Regions from separate parts of the Streptomyces sp. NPDC051315 genome, predicted to be linked through region 2. Evidence: predicted binding sites of a transcription regulator. Region 2 holds the regulator's gene; the other holds the start of a gene.
The links. Region 2 encodes HrcA, which represses chaperone genes, less so after heat shock. Its sites were predicted from a motif close to TTNGCACTCNGNNNNNCNGAGTGCNAA; they were not measured.

Region 1 (7,440 bases), on a different contig from region 2:
CCCCGGCCGCGGCGCGGCGGGCGTAGTACGACACGACGTCCTCACCGGGGATGCCTCCCGGCGAGAACATGCGCGTCATCGGCGCCATCGCGATGCGGTTCGGGACGGTCAGGCCGTTGAGGGATACCGGGCGGGAGAGGATCTCGGCGGCGCGGGATGCGGAGGACTCGGTGACGGTCACGTGGGGGGCTCCTCGTCAGGGGACCAGATGGTATGTGCATGCGCATGAACGCTGTCCGTGCCAACCACTCGGCCCGCCCCCGGCATCCCGCTCCGCCCTGTGATGCCGGACACAACGGGCTCGCGTCTCAGGCCGGCCAGTGGTCGCGCAGCCACCAGAGCAACAGGCTGACCACCCCGGAGCCCGCGGCGCCGGCGGCGCCGAGAGCCGCCTGGCGGACGAGCCGGCGTCCGAACGTCCGCCGGGGCGCGGACGGTCGCTCGGCCTTGGCCTCATCGGACACGGTCATGGTGTTCCTCCCCATCACGATCGGGCGGCTGCCCCGCCCGGGACCGATCGTGGCCGATCCGGACCGGCCACCGGCCGCCGAAGACCGTTTCCGGCGTTGCCGTTCACAGTGGCAGCACCGCCGGTGTTGCCGTTCGAAGCGGCAACACCTCTTTGCCCACAGCGGGGTTGGGGCGCCGCGATACTGGCCGAATGCATCACGCACAGGGATCAGCCGGCCGGGTGGCGGTCGTGGCCACACCGGCTCGCTCCGGCCGTCTGGAGCCGCTGAAGGACGACCTGACGCCCGAGAAGCGGGCACTGGCGGAGGACCTCCGCCGGGTCTTCCTCACCCTGGGGATCAGCGTCCGGCGTTACGCCGCCCGCCGGCACCTCGACGCGAGTACGGTCACCCGCTATCTCAGCGGCCGGGTGCCGCCGTGGGACTTCGTCGCCCGCCTCGTCGCGGACGTGCAGGAAGCCCAGGCGCCCCTCACGCCCGAGGCGGAGGCCGGCCTGCGGGAGCTGCACCGGGCGGCGCAGAGGTCCCACCAGCCCAGCAGCGAGATGCAGCAGCTCCAGGACAGGCTGGCCGAGGCCGACGAGGAGGTGCGGCGCATCACGACCCGGGAGCAGGCCCTGGCGGAGACGCTGCTCGACCGGGAGGGCCGCCTGGCACAGGTGCGCGGCTGGTGCCGGAACCTGGAGACGCAGATCGAGGAGCAGCGGCTCACCCATCACGCCGACGTGGAGCTGTGGCGCGGTGAGCAGGTACGGCTCGAAGAAGAGTGCGGTGACCTGCAGGACCAGGTCATCTACCTCCAGGAGGCGCTGGCGGTCACCCGCGCCGAGCTGATCGCCGCCGAGGACCGCTGCCACCGGCTGGAGGTGCGCCTCGACACCCTCGAGGAGCTGAGCGCGAGCGGTTCGGAGGACGGCGAGGTCCCGTCCCTCATGGCGATGCTGGAGGAGGCGGACCGCAGGTCCTCGGTGCCCGAACTGGTACGGGCCGTGGGCGACCTGGAACTGCGTACCCGGCAGGCCATGGCGAGCGAGCTGGTGAGACAGGCCAGCCAGTCGCGGACCGTCGAGGAAGTGGCCGGTCTCCTGGCCGGGCTGCGGCAGGCGGGGTTCGACGCCCATGCCGAGACCGCCCTGCCGGCCATGGTCGTGGCGCGCTCCGTCGACGACACCAGCGCCCTGGCCCGGGAGCTGATGCGCGAGGGTCTGGAGGAGTACGTGCTGATCCTGGTGCAGGCCTCGGTGCAGTTCCACGATCCGCGGGACGTGGCCGCCCTGGCGTCCGCCCTGGACCTGGCCGGTCTGCCCGACCACGCGCGAAGCCTCCTGGCGGCCGTGGCCGTGATCCGCCCGGTGGCCGACGTGGTGTCGATGACCGCGCTGCTGTCGGACACGGAACTCGACGTCGTCGTCGTCGCGGCCGTGTCCGCCGCCGCCGCCCAGCGCCCGGTCGCCGACCTGGTGACGCTCAGCGTCGCGCTGCGCGAGGCGTGCCTGGACCGGCACGCCGACGCCCTCCAGCTGACCGCCGCCGCCGACCGGACCGCCTCGGACGTGGCGGAGTTCATCCGCTCCCTGCTCCTGTACGGCCTGGACCGGGACGCCGAGACCGTCTTCGACACCACGCAGAACCGCAGCGTCGGCCATCTGATCCCCCTCGTCCACGCCCTCCGGGACGGCCGCGAACGCTCCGTGCTGTCACGCGCCGCCGCCTCCCGACCGGGCGAGGACATCGCGGTCCTGATCAGCGAGCTGTACATCACCGGACGCCATCAACTGGCGACGGAGCTGCTGGTCCTGACCGTGCACACCAGGCCCGCCGCGCAGATCCGGGAGCTGGTCGGGACGCTGGAGGGCATGACGCCCGGCGCGGAGGCCGTCCTGCGGGCCACGGCCAGGACACTCACCCCGGAGGACGCCGCCTGGCTCCTCACCTGCCTGGAGGGCTACGGCCTCCACGCCCAGGCCGAGACCGTCTTCCGCTGCACCGTCCACGACGAACTGGTCGGACACGCGGGCCTCTTCCTCACGGCGCTCGCGCGGACGGACTCTCGCTGGGCCCGCCAGGACGCCCTGTGCGAGTACGCCGCCGACATGGCCGTGGCCACCCTCGCGCCCCTGCTGCTGGCCCTCGAGTCGGCCTCACTCACCGGGCATCTGGACGCGGTCGTCCGACGGTGCTGTGTCGCCTGCCCGGTGCTCGACATCACGTTGCTGGCGAAGAGGTTCGACGCCGAGAGCGCCCTCGCCCTGCGGGCCGACAGCGTGATGCGACGCGTCCTGCACCACGTCGTACGCGCTCGTTCCCTCCCCGATCTCGCCGCGCTGGTCGGCGCTCTCCAGTCGGCCGGGCTGCACCGGTACGCCGAGCGGCTCACGTCCCAGGCGCTGGAGGCGTACGGACGGCGTTTCCGGGAGCGGCTGACGATGGAACAGACCAAGCACGAGCAGAAGGTCATGTCCAAGGCGTTCTGGACGCCCCTGCCGGACCGCCCGCGCGGGCGTGGCCGCCACGCGTGAGGTGCGGCGCGGCGGGCCGGACACGCCCGAGGGCGGCACCCCCTGTCTGCGGGAGGTGCCGCCCTCGGTCGCGTTCAGCGATGACCGCCGATCCCCGGGAGGATCAGAAGTCCATGTCACCGCCCGGCATGCCGCCGCCGGCCGGGGCCGCGGACTTCTCCGGCTTGTCGGCGATGACGGCCTCGGTGGTGAGGAACAGCGCGGCGATCGACGCGGCGTTCTGCAGCGCGGAGCGCGTCACCTTCGCCGGGTCGATGATGCCCTCGGCGACCAGGTCGACGTACTCGCCGGTCGCGGCGTTCAGGCCGTGGCCCGGGGTCAGGTTGCGCACCTTCTCCACCACGACGCCGCCCTCGAGGCCGGCGTTGACCGCGATCTGCTTCAGCGGGGCCTCGAGCGCCAGCTTGACGGCGGCGGCACCGGTGGCCTCGTCGCCCTCCAGCTCCAGCTTCTCGAAGACCTGGGAGGCCTGCAGCAGGGCCACGCCACCACCGGCGACGATGCCCTCCTCGACGGCCGCCTTCGCGTTGCGGACGGCGTCCTCGATGCGGTGCTTGCGCTCCTTGAGCTCGACCTCGGTGGCGGCACCGGCCTTGATGACGGCCACGCCGCCCGCGAGCTTGGCCAGGCGCTCCTGGAGCTTCTCGCGGTCGTAGTCGGAGTCGCTGTTCTCGATCTCGGCGCGGATCTGGTTGACGCGGCCCGCGACCTGGTCGGAGGAGCCGGCGCCGTCGACGATGGTGGTCTCGTCCTTGGTGATCACGACCTTGCGGGCCTTGCCCAGCAGGTCGAGGGTCGTGTTCTCGAGCTTGAGACCGACCTCCTCGGAGATGACCTCGCCGCCGGTGAGGATGGCGATGTCGTTCAGCATGGCCTTGCGGCGGTCGCCGAAGCCCGGGGCCTTGACGGCGACGGACTTGAAGGTGCCGCGGATCTTGTTGACCACCAGGGTCGACAGGGCCTCGCCCTCGACGTCCTCGGCGATGATCAGCAGCGGCTTGCCCGACTGCATGACCTTCTCCAGGAGCGGGAGCAGGTCCTTGACGTTGGAGATCTTGGAGTTCGCGATCAGGATGTACGGGTCGTCGAGGACGGCCTCCATACGCTCCATGTCGGTGGCGAAGTACGCCGAGATGTAGCCCTTGTCGAAGCGCATACCCTCGGTGAGCTCCAGCTCCAGACCGAAGGTCTGGGACTCCTCGACGGTGATGACGCCTTCCTTGCCGACCTTGTCCATGGCCTCGGCGATGAGCTCGCCGATCTGGGTGTCGGCGGCGGAGATGGAGGCCGTGGAGGCGATCTGCTCCTTGGTCTCGACGTCCTTCGCCTGCTCCAGCAGGGCGGCGGAGACGGCCTCGACGGCCTTCTCGATACCGCGCTTCAGGGCCATCGGGTTGGCGCCGGCGGCTACGTTGCGCAGACCCTCGCGGACCAGCGCCTGGGCGAGAACGGTCGCGGTGGTCGTACCGTCACCGGCGACGTCGTCCGTCTTCTTGGCGACTTCCTTGACCAGCTCGGCGCCGATCTTCTCGTACGGGTCCTCGAGCTCGATCTCCTTGGCGATGGAGACACCGTCGTTGGTGATCGTGGGGGCGCCCCACTTCTTCTCGAGGACGACGTTGCGGCCCTTGGGGCCGAGGGTCACCTTGACGGCGTCCGCGAGCTGGTTCATGCCGCGCTCGAGGCCGCGCCGCGCCTCCTCGTCGAACGCGATGATCTTGGCCATGTGAAGTGGTCCCTCCAGGACTGGGGGTGATTCCTTCGGACCGCGCCCGCGCCCGCGACGGACGGCTCCCGACCGGTGGTTCCTTGCCCCACCCGGCCTGCGAGCCTCACCGACCCGGTCCTTCGTTGTCACTCTCACCTTCAGAGTGCTAACGCCAATGATTAGCACTCGCCCCTGCCGAGTGCAAGCGGCTCGGGGGAAGCCGGGCGGTGCTCAGCCGCCCGCGAACACCCCTGGGGGAACGGGCCGCCGCCACCGAGCCCCGCCGGATCACACCCGGCCGGCGCCCCGGAGCCGCAGCCCAGGCGGCACCGGGGCGGCCGACGGTGCGCACCCGGACAGCACGAAGGGCCCGCATCCCCGTCGGGACGCGGGCCCATTCGTTGAAAATGTTCAGGCGGTGACGCGAACCATGTCGGCCTGCGGGCCCTTCTGACCCTGCGAGATCTCGAACTCGACCCGCTGGCCCTCTTCCAGGGTGCGGTAGCCGTCCATCTGAATCGCGCTGTAGTGGACGAAGACGTCCGCACCACCGTCGACCGCGATGAAGCCGTACCCCTTCTCCGCGTTGAACCACTTGACGGTGCCCTGAGCCATGCCTAACTCCCCTATTACTGGCCCTTGCACAGATCCACACTTCGCGGACCCGGGTCAGACCTCACCCCCCAGTTGGTTGGGGGCGTGCGCCGGAACGCGTCGACCGCGGCCGAATGTATCTGTCCAACTGCCGTCTGCAACAGGTCAATCGGACGAGAATTCTGGACGCGCACGGTCCGGAAAGTGGCGAGAATTCGCCAGAATTCAGGGCAAGTCGGGCCCCACAAAGCACACAAAAGCCTCAAAAGAGATGCACACTTTGGCTACTTCTCGTCGGGCTTGCGGCAGAAATCAAAGGTTCCGGATCAGTGGATCGGGACCGGGTTCCCCAACTGTACCGCGCTCAACCACACTGAATTGCCCCCTCCGCTTCTCTCACGGAGGGGGCAATTCGATGAACGCTCGGTAATCGCTATTACCGACGGTTACTACCGGTGGGTACGGAACGGGAATCAGCCGCCGGCGACGGCCGGGATGATCGAAACGCCGGCGCCGTCCGGGGTCACCGTCTCCAGCCCCTGCTCGAAGCGGACGTCGTCGTCGTTGACGTACACGTTGACGAACCGGCGGAGCTTGCCCTGGTCGTCCAGCACGCGTGCGGCGATGCCCGTGTGGTTCTTCTCCAGATCGGCGATGACCTCGGCGAGGGTCGCGCCCTCCGCCTGGACCTCGGCCTGGCCGCCCGTGTAGGTGCGGAGGATGGTGGGGATGCGGACGGTGACGCTCATGATGCGAGGCCAGCCTCTCGGAAGGAGTCGAGGTTCGGGCGGATGGTCGCGGTCAGGCCGGTGCCGGCCACCGCGTCCAGGGTCTTCAGGCCGTCACCCGTATTGAGGACGACCGTCGTCTTGGTCGGGTCGAGGAGACCGTTCTCGATCAGCTTGCGGGTCACACCGACCGTCACGCCACCCGCCGTCTCGGCGAAAATGCCCTCGGTCCGGGCGAGCAGCTTGATCGCGTCCACGACCTGCTCGTCGTTCACGTCCTCCACCGCGCCGCCCGTGCGGCGCGCGATGTCGAGGACGTAGGGACCGTCGGCCGGGTTGCCGATGGCGAGGGACTTGGCGATGGTGTTCGGCTTCTGCGGGCGGACGACGTCGTGGCCGGCCTTGAAGGCGACGGACACCGGCGAGCAGCCCTCGGCCTGCGCACCGAAGATCTTGTACGGCTTGTCCTCGACGAGCCCGAGCCGGATCAGCTCCTGCAGACCCTTGTCGATCTTCGTGAGCTGCGAGCCGGAGGCGATCGGCACGACGAGCTGGTCCGGCAACCGCCAGCCGAGCTGCTCGCAGATCTCGTACGCCAGCGTCTTGGAGCCCTCGGCGTAGTACGGCCGCAGGTTCACGTTGACGAAGCCCCAGCCCTCGCCCGCCGGGTCGCCGATGAGTTCGGAGCAGAAGCGGTTGACGTCGTCGTAGTTGCCCTCGATGCCGACGAGCTCGCCGCCGTAGATCGCCGCCATGACGACCTTGCCCTGCTCCAGGTCGTGCGGGATGAACACGCAGGAGCGGAAGCCGGCGCGGGCGGCGGCGGCGCCGACGGCACCGGCGAGGTTGCCGGTGGAGGAGCAGGAGAGGGTGGTGAAGCCGAAGGCGCGGGCGGCCTCCAGGGCCTGGGCGACCACGCGGTCCTTGAAGGAGTGCGTCGGGTTGCCGGAGTCGTCCTTGACGAAGAGCCTGCCGGGGTCGACGCCCAGCTCGCGCGCGAGGTTGTCGGCCTGGACGAGCTTGGTCCAGCCCGGGTTGATGTTGGGCTTGTCCGCCACGTCGGCCGGGACGGGCAGCAGCGGCGCGTAGCGCCAGATGTTCGCGGGACCCGCCTCGATGCGCTTGCGGAGCTCCTCCGTCTCGTAGGCGGAGAAGTCGTACGCGATCTCGAGCGGGCCGAAACACTCCTCGCAGGCGAAGACCGGGCCGAGGGCCACGCGGTGGCCGCACTCACGGCAGCTCAGCGCGGCGGCCGGGCCGAGGTCGACGGGGGAGGCGGTGGTGCTGTCCGTGGTGCTTGCAACTGTCTGCGCAGCCATGTGAGGCGAGGCCCTTTCTCCTCATCTTCCTCACGACGCATCTCGCCGTGAGACGGATTTGGCACCTTCCCTAGCCGGGAGCCTCGCGAAGCGATCAACACT
Region 2 (7,440 bases):
TCGAGCCGGCGCGGCTCGGCCCCGTCGAGGTCGTCGAGGATCCACAGCTCACCGGCGCAGACGTAGACGACGCGTCGGCCGTCCCCGGCGGCGTGGCGGGCGTAGAAACCGTCGAGGGGCGTGTGGCGGCGCAGGTCGGAGCCGTCGGCGAGGGAGGAGTACAGCGCCCCGGTGCCCTCGTGGTCGGACAGGAAGGCGATCCTGTCCCCCACCCACACCGGGTACTCGAGGTTGCCGTCGAGCTCCTCGTGCAGCCGCACGAACTCCCCGTCGCCCTCCGCGTCGATCCGCAACTTGCCCGCCGTACCGCCCCGGTAGCGCTTCCAGTGGGCGGCCTCGCGGCCCATGGTGGCGGACAGCAGCACGGTGCGCGGGCCGTGGGCGACGGCGCCGACGGGCCCGTACGGCAGGGTGGTCGCCGGTCCGCCGTCGAGCGGGACGGCGCGGGCCCAGGTGCGGCGCGCACTCGCCTGGTCGTGGGCGCCGAGCGCGAGGACGTGACCGTCGGGGGTCCAGCCGCGCACCTGGGTGCGGTGACCGCCCCAGTACGTCAGCCGGGTGGAGGGGCCGCCGTCGACCGGGGCGATGTGCACCTCGGGTGCGCCGTCGCGGGTGGAGGTCCAGGCGACGGTGGTGCCGTCGGGAGAGACGCGGGGCAGGGAGACCGGCACGTTGTCGGCGCTGACCCGCCAGGCGCGTCCGCCGTCGAGGGGCGCGAGCCACACGTCGTCCTCGGCGGTGAAGGCCACCAACTCGCCGTGCAGGTGCGGGAACCGGAAGTACGCAGCAGGCGTCGCGGACTGTGTCACGCGATCACTCTAGGCAAGGGCGGGGGCCGCGGCCAGGGCTTCCGGTCCCTTGCCCCCTGCTCACTTGCCCTCGGCGGGCCCGCAGCCCGGGTCGCCCGGGCACCGGACGGTCTCGGTGACCGTCACGGTCACCGTGGGCCGTCCCGGCTCCGCCGTCCCCCCGGAGCCGGGCGGGTCGACGGGCGAGGGCGTCGCGGACCTGCAGTCGCCGAGCCCGCCGACCCGGAACAACTGCTTGTTCCCCACGTCCGCCTTCAGGTCGCCCCGCACACAGGAGCCGTCGACGGCGCGGGTGACCTGCCCGTCGACGGTGATGTCCCGCCCGTCGCCGGTCTCCCCCTGGCAGCCGACGGAGGCGACGGTCTCCTCGCCGGCGTCGCTCCCGTCGCGGTCCCCGTAGTCCGCGGTGCACGTCAGCCACCGCACGTCCACGTCCCGCCGCTCTATCTCGGCCGTCGCCGTCTCGTCGGTGGTGTACGCCACGGTCGTGGCACTCAGCCCACCGGGCTCACAGGCCACGGCCCCGCCCACGGCCACGACCGCGAACCCCGCGACGGCCGTCGCGCGCATCCGGTGCGCCCGCGGCCGCATCCGTCTCGAAGCCCCCATGGAAGGCAGCCTGCCACCGCCCCGCCGACCGCGGTAGGGCACATACCGCCACTCGTCGCCCCACTCCCGTGAACCCCTGCGCGACCACCGCCGCCTCCGCGCCCTCACCGTCGACGACGGCACCACCCACCTGTGGACGGTCCGTCACCGCCACGGGGACGGCGCCGGCTGCCGAGAGACCCTCACCCCTCCACCGCGACGGCGTGCGCACCCGGATCGTCTTCCGGGGCGGTGACGGACGCTACGCCGGGGGCGCGTACGCGCACTCGGGCGGCGTGGGCGCACTCGGGCGGCGTGGGCGCACTCGGGCGGCGTGGGCGACCGCCACCACCTCAACCTGCACGAGCCCGGCACGGTCCGCGCTCTCGTCGACGAGGCCCGCCGACGCGGACTGCTGCCCCAGGCGGGTGAGTTGGACGGCTCGACGCTGTTCGGGGCCGCGGCCGTCGGCCGCGCGGCGCCGGCCGCTCCCGGCTGAGCGGGCGGGCGGTCGGGGTCAGGACCAGCGGCCGGTCCGGCCCAGGACCAGGGCCGCGGCGGCCGTCCCGGCGGTCGAGGTGCGCAGCACGCTCCGCCCCAGCCGGTACGCCTTCGCGCCGGCCTCCTCGAAGAGCGCCAGCTCCTCGGGGGAGACGCCCCCTTCGGGCCCCACGACGAGCACGATGTGGCCCGCGCCGGGGAGTTCGGCGGTGGCGAGCGGCTCACTGCCGTAGTCGCGGTCCTCGTGGAGTACGGCGGCGAAGTCGGCCTCCGCGAGGAGCGCCGCGACCTGCCGGGTGGTCGCCGCGTCGGCGACCTCGGGGAAGCGGACCCGACGGGACTGCTTGCCGGCCTCACGGGCGGTGGCCCGCCACTTCGCGAGCGCCTTGAGTCCGCGGTCGCCCTTCCACTGCGTGATGCAGCGGGAGGCGGCCCACGGCACGATCGCGTCGACGCCGGTCTCGGTCATCGTCTCGACGGCCAGCTCGCCCCGGTCGCCCTTGGGCAGCGCCTGTACGACGGTGAGCCGGGGCGACTCGGCGGGCTCCTCCACCACGTCCTCGAGGCTCACCACCAGCCGGTCCTTGCCCTCGGCCGCCACGACCTCGCCGTGCGCCCAGCGGCCGGCCCCGTCGGTGAGGACGACCGCCTCACCGGCCCGCAGCCGCTTCACCGAGACGGCGTGCCGCCCCTCGGGACCGTCCAGGACGAACTCGGTCCGGCCGGAGGGGAGTTCGTCGACGACGAAGACCGGAGCCGTCATCCGCGCCCACCCCGCTCCGACAACGCTGTCCGTGCCGCGTCGAGTTCGGCCGTCAGCACCTCCACCAGCTGCCCGGCGGGCAGCTCGCGGGCCATCCGGTGCCCCTGCCCCGCCCACAGCGCCATGCCCTGCGCGTCGCCCGCCTTGGCGGCCGCCTTGCGCAGTGGCGAGGTGAGGTGGTGGACCTCCGGGTAGGCGGCGGGCGCGTACGGGCCGTGCTCGCGCAGGAAACGGTTGACCAGGCCGCGCGCCGGGCGGCCGGAGAAGGCCCGGGTCAGCTCGGTGCGCACGTACAGGGGGTTCGTCAGCGCCTGCTTGTGCACGGCGGCCGCGCCGGACTCGGGCGTCGCGAGGAACGCGGTGCCCAGCTGGGCCGCGCCCGCGCCCGCCGCGAGGACCGCGGCGATCTGGCTGCCGCGCATGAGGCCGCCGGCGGCGACCAGCGGCAGGCTCACGGCCTCGCGGACCTGGGCGAGCAGCGACAGCAGGCCGATGCCGGAGCCGTCGTTCTCCGGGACGTCCCGGTGGGTGCCCTGGTGGCCGCCGGCCTCGACGCCCTGCACGATCACGGCGTCGGCGCCGGCCCGCTCCACGGCGAGGGCCTCCTCGGCGGTGGTCGCGGTGACCAGCGTGAACGTTCCGGCGCGGCGCAGCGAGTCCAGCGCGTCCGGGGTGGGCACGCCGAAGTGGAACGACACCACCGGCACCGGGTTGTCCAGCAGCACCGCGAGCTTGGCGTCGTAGCCGTCGTCCCGGCCGCTGTCCGGGTCGCCCAGCTCGGTCTCGTACCAGGCGGCCTCACCGGCGAGCTGGTGGGCGTAGACCTCGACGGCGCCGGTCTCCGCGTACTCGGGCTGCGGCATGAACAGGTTCACGCCGAAGGGCCGCGCGGTGAGGCTCCGCAGCTGCTTGATCTCCTGGTACATGCCGTCGGCGGTCTTGTACCCGGCGGCGAGGAACCCGAGCCCGCCGGCCTCGGACACGGCGGCGGCGAGCTGCGGGACGGAGACGCCGCCCGCCATGGGGGCCTGCACGATCGGGTGGGGGAAGAGATCGGTCAGTGCGGAGGACATGACGGCATGTTGTCACGTCCTCCGAACAAGTCCGAATCGGGCCTTCCCCTTGGCGCGGGCCGGTGCTTCCGCGGCGCCGGGCCGGTGACATCAGTGCTTCCGGCGGGTGGACGGGACCCGTCCGGCGGCTGCGGACCGATCCGCCGGGCGTTCGAGGACCGGGCCCGTCCGGCGGGTGAGGACCAGGCCGGTCCCGCGTTCGGAGGGCGAGGCCCGTCCGGGCTGGAGCGGGGTCCGGAGCGAGGGGTGCGGAGCGGGCTCCGGGGGCGGCAGCCCCCGGCGAGGTCCGCCCCGGCGCCGGGTTCCTTGCCCCGCCCCGGTCCGCGCGGCGTCAGCGCCCGTTGAACGCGTCCTTCAGCCGGGAGAACAGCCCCTGCTGACCCGGCTGGAACTGCCCCTGGGGCCGCTCCTCGCCCCGCAGCTTGGCCAGCTCCCGCAGCAACCGCTCCTGCTCGACATCGAGCTTGGTCGGCGTCTGCACCTCGACGTGCACGATGAGGTCACCGCGCCCGCCGCCGCGCAGATGCGTCACGCCCCGCCCGTGCAGCGGGATCGACTGCCCGGACTGGGTGCCGGGCCGGATGTCGACCTCCTCCAGGCCGTCCAGCGTCTCCAGCGGCACCTTCGTGCCGAGGGCCGCCGCGGTCATCGGGAGGGTGACCGTGCAGTGCAGGTCGTCGCCGCGCCGCTGGAACATCGGGTGCGGCAGCTCGTGGATCTCGACGTAGAGGTCACCGGCCGGACCGCCGCCCGGACCGACCTCGCCCTCGCCGGCGAGCTGGATGCGGGTGCCGTTGTCGACACCGGCCGGGATCTTGACCGTGAGCGTCCGGCGGGAGCGGACCCGCCCGTCGCCCGCGCACTCCGGGCACGGAGTGGGCACCACGGTGCCGAAGCCCTGGCACTGCGGGCAGGGCCGCGAGGTCATGACCTGGCCCAGGAAGGACCGGGTCACCTGCGACACCTCACCGCGACCGCGGCACATGTCACACGTCTGGGCGGTGGTCCCCGGCGCCGCGCCCTCACCGCTGCAGGTGGCGCAGACGATCGCCGTGTCGACCTGGATGTCCTTCGTCGTGCCGAAGGCGGCCTCGTCGAGGTCCACCTCCAGCCGGATCATCGCGTCCTGGCCCCGGCGGGTGCGCGAGCGCGGCCCGCGCTGGGACGCCGTACCGAAGAAGGCGTCCATGATGTCGGAGAAGTTCCCGAAGCCGCCCGCGCCGAAGCCGCCCGCGCCACCGCCGCCGGCCTGCGAGAGCGGGTCGCCGCCGAGGTCGTAGACCTGCTTCTTCTGCGGGTCCGACAGCACCTCGTAAGCGGCGTTGATCTCCTTGAACCGCTCCTGGGTCTTCGGATCTGGGTTGACGTCCGGGTGCAGCTCGCGTGCGAGCCGCCGGAAGGCCTTCTTGATCTCTTCCTGCGACGCGTCGCGGCGCACGCCGAGAACGGCGTAGTAGTCCGTGGCCACTTACGACTCCGCCAGGATCTGTCCGACGTACCGTGCCACTGCGCGTACCGCTCCCATCGTTCCCGGGTAATCCATGCGGGTCGGTCCGACCACGCCGAGCTTGGCGACTGCCTCGCCGCCCGAACCGTAGCCGACCGACACCACCGACGTGGAGTTGAGTCCCTCGTAGGCGTTCTCGTGGCCGATGCGCACGGTCATGCCCGAATCGCCCGCCTCGCCCAGGAGTTTGAGGAGCACGACCTGCTCCTCGAGGGCCTCCAGGACGGGCCGGATGGTGAGAGGGAAGTCATGTGCGAAGCGGGTGAGATTGGCGGTGCCGCCGATCATCAGCCGCTCCTCGTTCTCCTCGACGAGGGTCTCCAGCAGGGTGGAGAGCACCGTCGAGACCGTGCCGCGGTCCTCCGCCTCGAAGGCGTCCGGCAGGTCCTCCACCAGACGCGGCACGTCCGTGAACCGGCGGCCCGCGACCCGGCTGTTCAGCCGCGCGCGCAGATCCGCCAGCGAGGCCTCGCCGAACGGGGCCGGACAGTCCACCATCCGCTGCTCGACCCGGCCGGTGTCCGTGATCAGCACGAGCATCAGCCGGGCGGGCGCGAGCGACAGCAACTCCACATGCCGCACGGTGGACCGGGTCAGGGACGGGTACTGCACGACGGCGACCTGCCGTGTGAGCTGCGCGAGCAGCCGTACCGTCCGCGCCACGACGTCGTCGAGGTCGACGGCGCCGTCGAGGAAGTTCTGGATGGCCCGCCGCTCGGGGGCCGTCATCGGCTTGACGCCGGCCAGCTTGTCGACGAAGAGGCGGTACCCCTTGTCCGTGGGGATCCGCCCCGCGCTGGTGTGCGGCTGGGCGATGTACCCCTCGTCCTCCAGGGCGGCCATGTCGTTGCGGACCGTCGCCGGGGAGACGCCGAGGTTGTGCCGCTCGGTGAGCGCCTTCGAGCCGACCGGCTCCTCGGTGCCCACGTAGTCCTGGACGATGGCACGCAGTACCTGGAGCCGTCGTTCACTCAGCATGCGCGCACACCTCCAGCACGTCGTCCCCTTGGCGCCTCACCTGGCACTCGTCCGTTCCGAGTGCCAGCGTTCCCCGGCCCAGTGTACGGCCGTGGGGTACGCCCGGGGCAAGGTCGGTCCCGTCGCACCGCGCCCGGAGGGGGTGTCCCGCTAGCGTCGCGGTATGACGGTGACTTGGGAAGAGCTCGGGTGGGAGCGGGTCGCGACCGGGGTCGGGCGGTGCCGGCTGCCGGTGTGGGACTGCACGGCGGGGCTGGTCGTCGGGGCGGACGCCGCCCTGGTGATCGACGCGGGGTCGAGCCTCGGGGAGGGGGCGCGACTGCGGATGCAGGCCGAGGAACTCGCCGGCCACCGTGTGACCCATCTCGCGCTGACCCACCCCCATTTCGATCACGTCCTGGGGGCGGCGGCGTTCGCGGGCGCGGAGGTCTTCGCGGCGGTGGGCGCGGAGTCGGTCCTCACCCGCAAGGGCCGCGGGGCGGAGGAGCTGCGCGCGGACGCGGTGCGCCACGGTCTCGACGAGACGGCGGCGACGGAGGCCGTGGACACGCTCGTCCGCCCGCGCCACCTGGTCTCCGGCGAGTGGACCCTCGACCTGGGCGCCGGCCGGCAGGTCCTGCTGGCGAACGTGGGCCCCGGTCACACGGCCCACGACCTGGCGGTGCTGGTGCCGGGCTCGCCGGAGGTGGTGTTCTGCGGCGACCTGGTCGAGGAGTCGGGCGAGCCGCAGGCGGGCCGCGACGCCGTACCGTCCCAGTGGCCGGCCGCCCTGGACCGCCTCCTCGCCTTCGGCGGCGAGGACGCGCTGTACGTGCCCGGTCACGGGGCGGTGGTGGACGCGGCGTTCGTCCGGGCGCAGCGGGACGCGCTGGCGGCCCGTTTCGGCGTGTCGCCGTGACCGCGGCCGGGCTTCTCCTATCGTCATCCGAATGCGCCAGTACTCCGCCGACCTGACCCCTCCCTGGAAGAAGCCGCAGCCCGTCCCCGAGGTCCCGGCGGAGCCCGGCCTGGTGGTGGAGGAACCCGGCACCGGCTTCTGCGGCGCGGTGATCCGCTGCGAGGCGGGCACGGTCACCCTGGAGGACCGCTTCGGCAAGCACCGGGTGTTCCCGCTGGAGCCGAGGGGTTTCCTGCTGGAGGGCCGGGTGGTGACCCTGGTGAGACCTCCTGCCGGTCCGGTACGTCCCACCCGTACCGCCTCCGGTTCGGTCGCCGTCCCCG

Region 1: the regulator HrcA is predicted to act here: its motif matches at 4,877-4,903, upstream of groL (chaperonin GroEL).

The regions. Positions count from the first base shown of each region.
Region 1 covers NZ_JBITEN010000015.1:101,287-108,726, forward strand. Annotated here, with positions in the region: gene ACIBBD_RS26780 (NADH:flavin oxidoreductase) at 1-181, opposite strand, end outside; gene ACIBBD_RS26785 (hypothetical protein) at 309-470, opposite strand; gene ACIBBD_RS26790 (ATP/GTP-binding protein) at 662-2,989, shown strand; gene groL (chaperonin GroEL) at 3,093-4,715, opposite strand; gene ACIBBD_RS26800 (cold-shock protein) at 5,109-5,312, opposite strand; gene ACIBBD_RS26805 (MoaD/ThiS family protein) at 5,765-6,040, opposite strand; gene thrC (threonine synthase) at 6,037-7,338, opposite strand; SAM riboswitch class I at 7,357-7,440, opposite strand, start outside.
Region 2 covers NZ_JBITEN010000035.1:16,353-23,792, forward strand. Annotated here, with positions in the region: gene ACIBBD_RS38300 (S41 family peptidase) at 1-809, opposite strand, end outside; gene ACIBBD_RS38305 (hypothetical protein) at 870-1,418, opposite strand; gene ACIBBD_RS38310 (hypothetical protein) at 1,732-1,896, shown strand; gene ACIBBD_RS38315 (16S rRNA (uracil(1498)-N(3))-methyltransferase) at 1,915-2,661, opposite strand; gene ACIBBD_RS38320 (nitronate monooxygenase) at 2,658-3,734, opposite strand; gene dnaJ (molecular chaperone DnaJ) at 4,066-5,202, opposite strand; gene hrcA (heat-inducible transcriptional repressor HrcA) at 5,203-6,219, opposite strand; gene ACIBBD_RS38335 (MBL fold metallo-hydrolase) at 6,383-7,117, shown strand; gene ACIBBD_RS38340 (DUF3097 domain-containing protein) at 7,149-7,440, shown strand, end outside.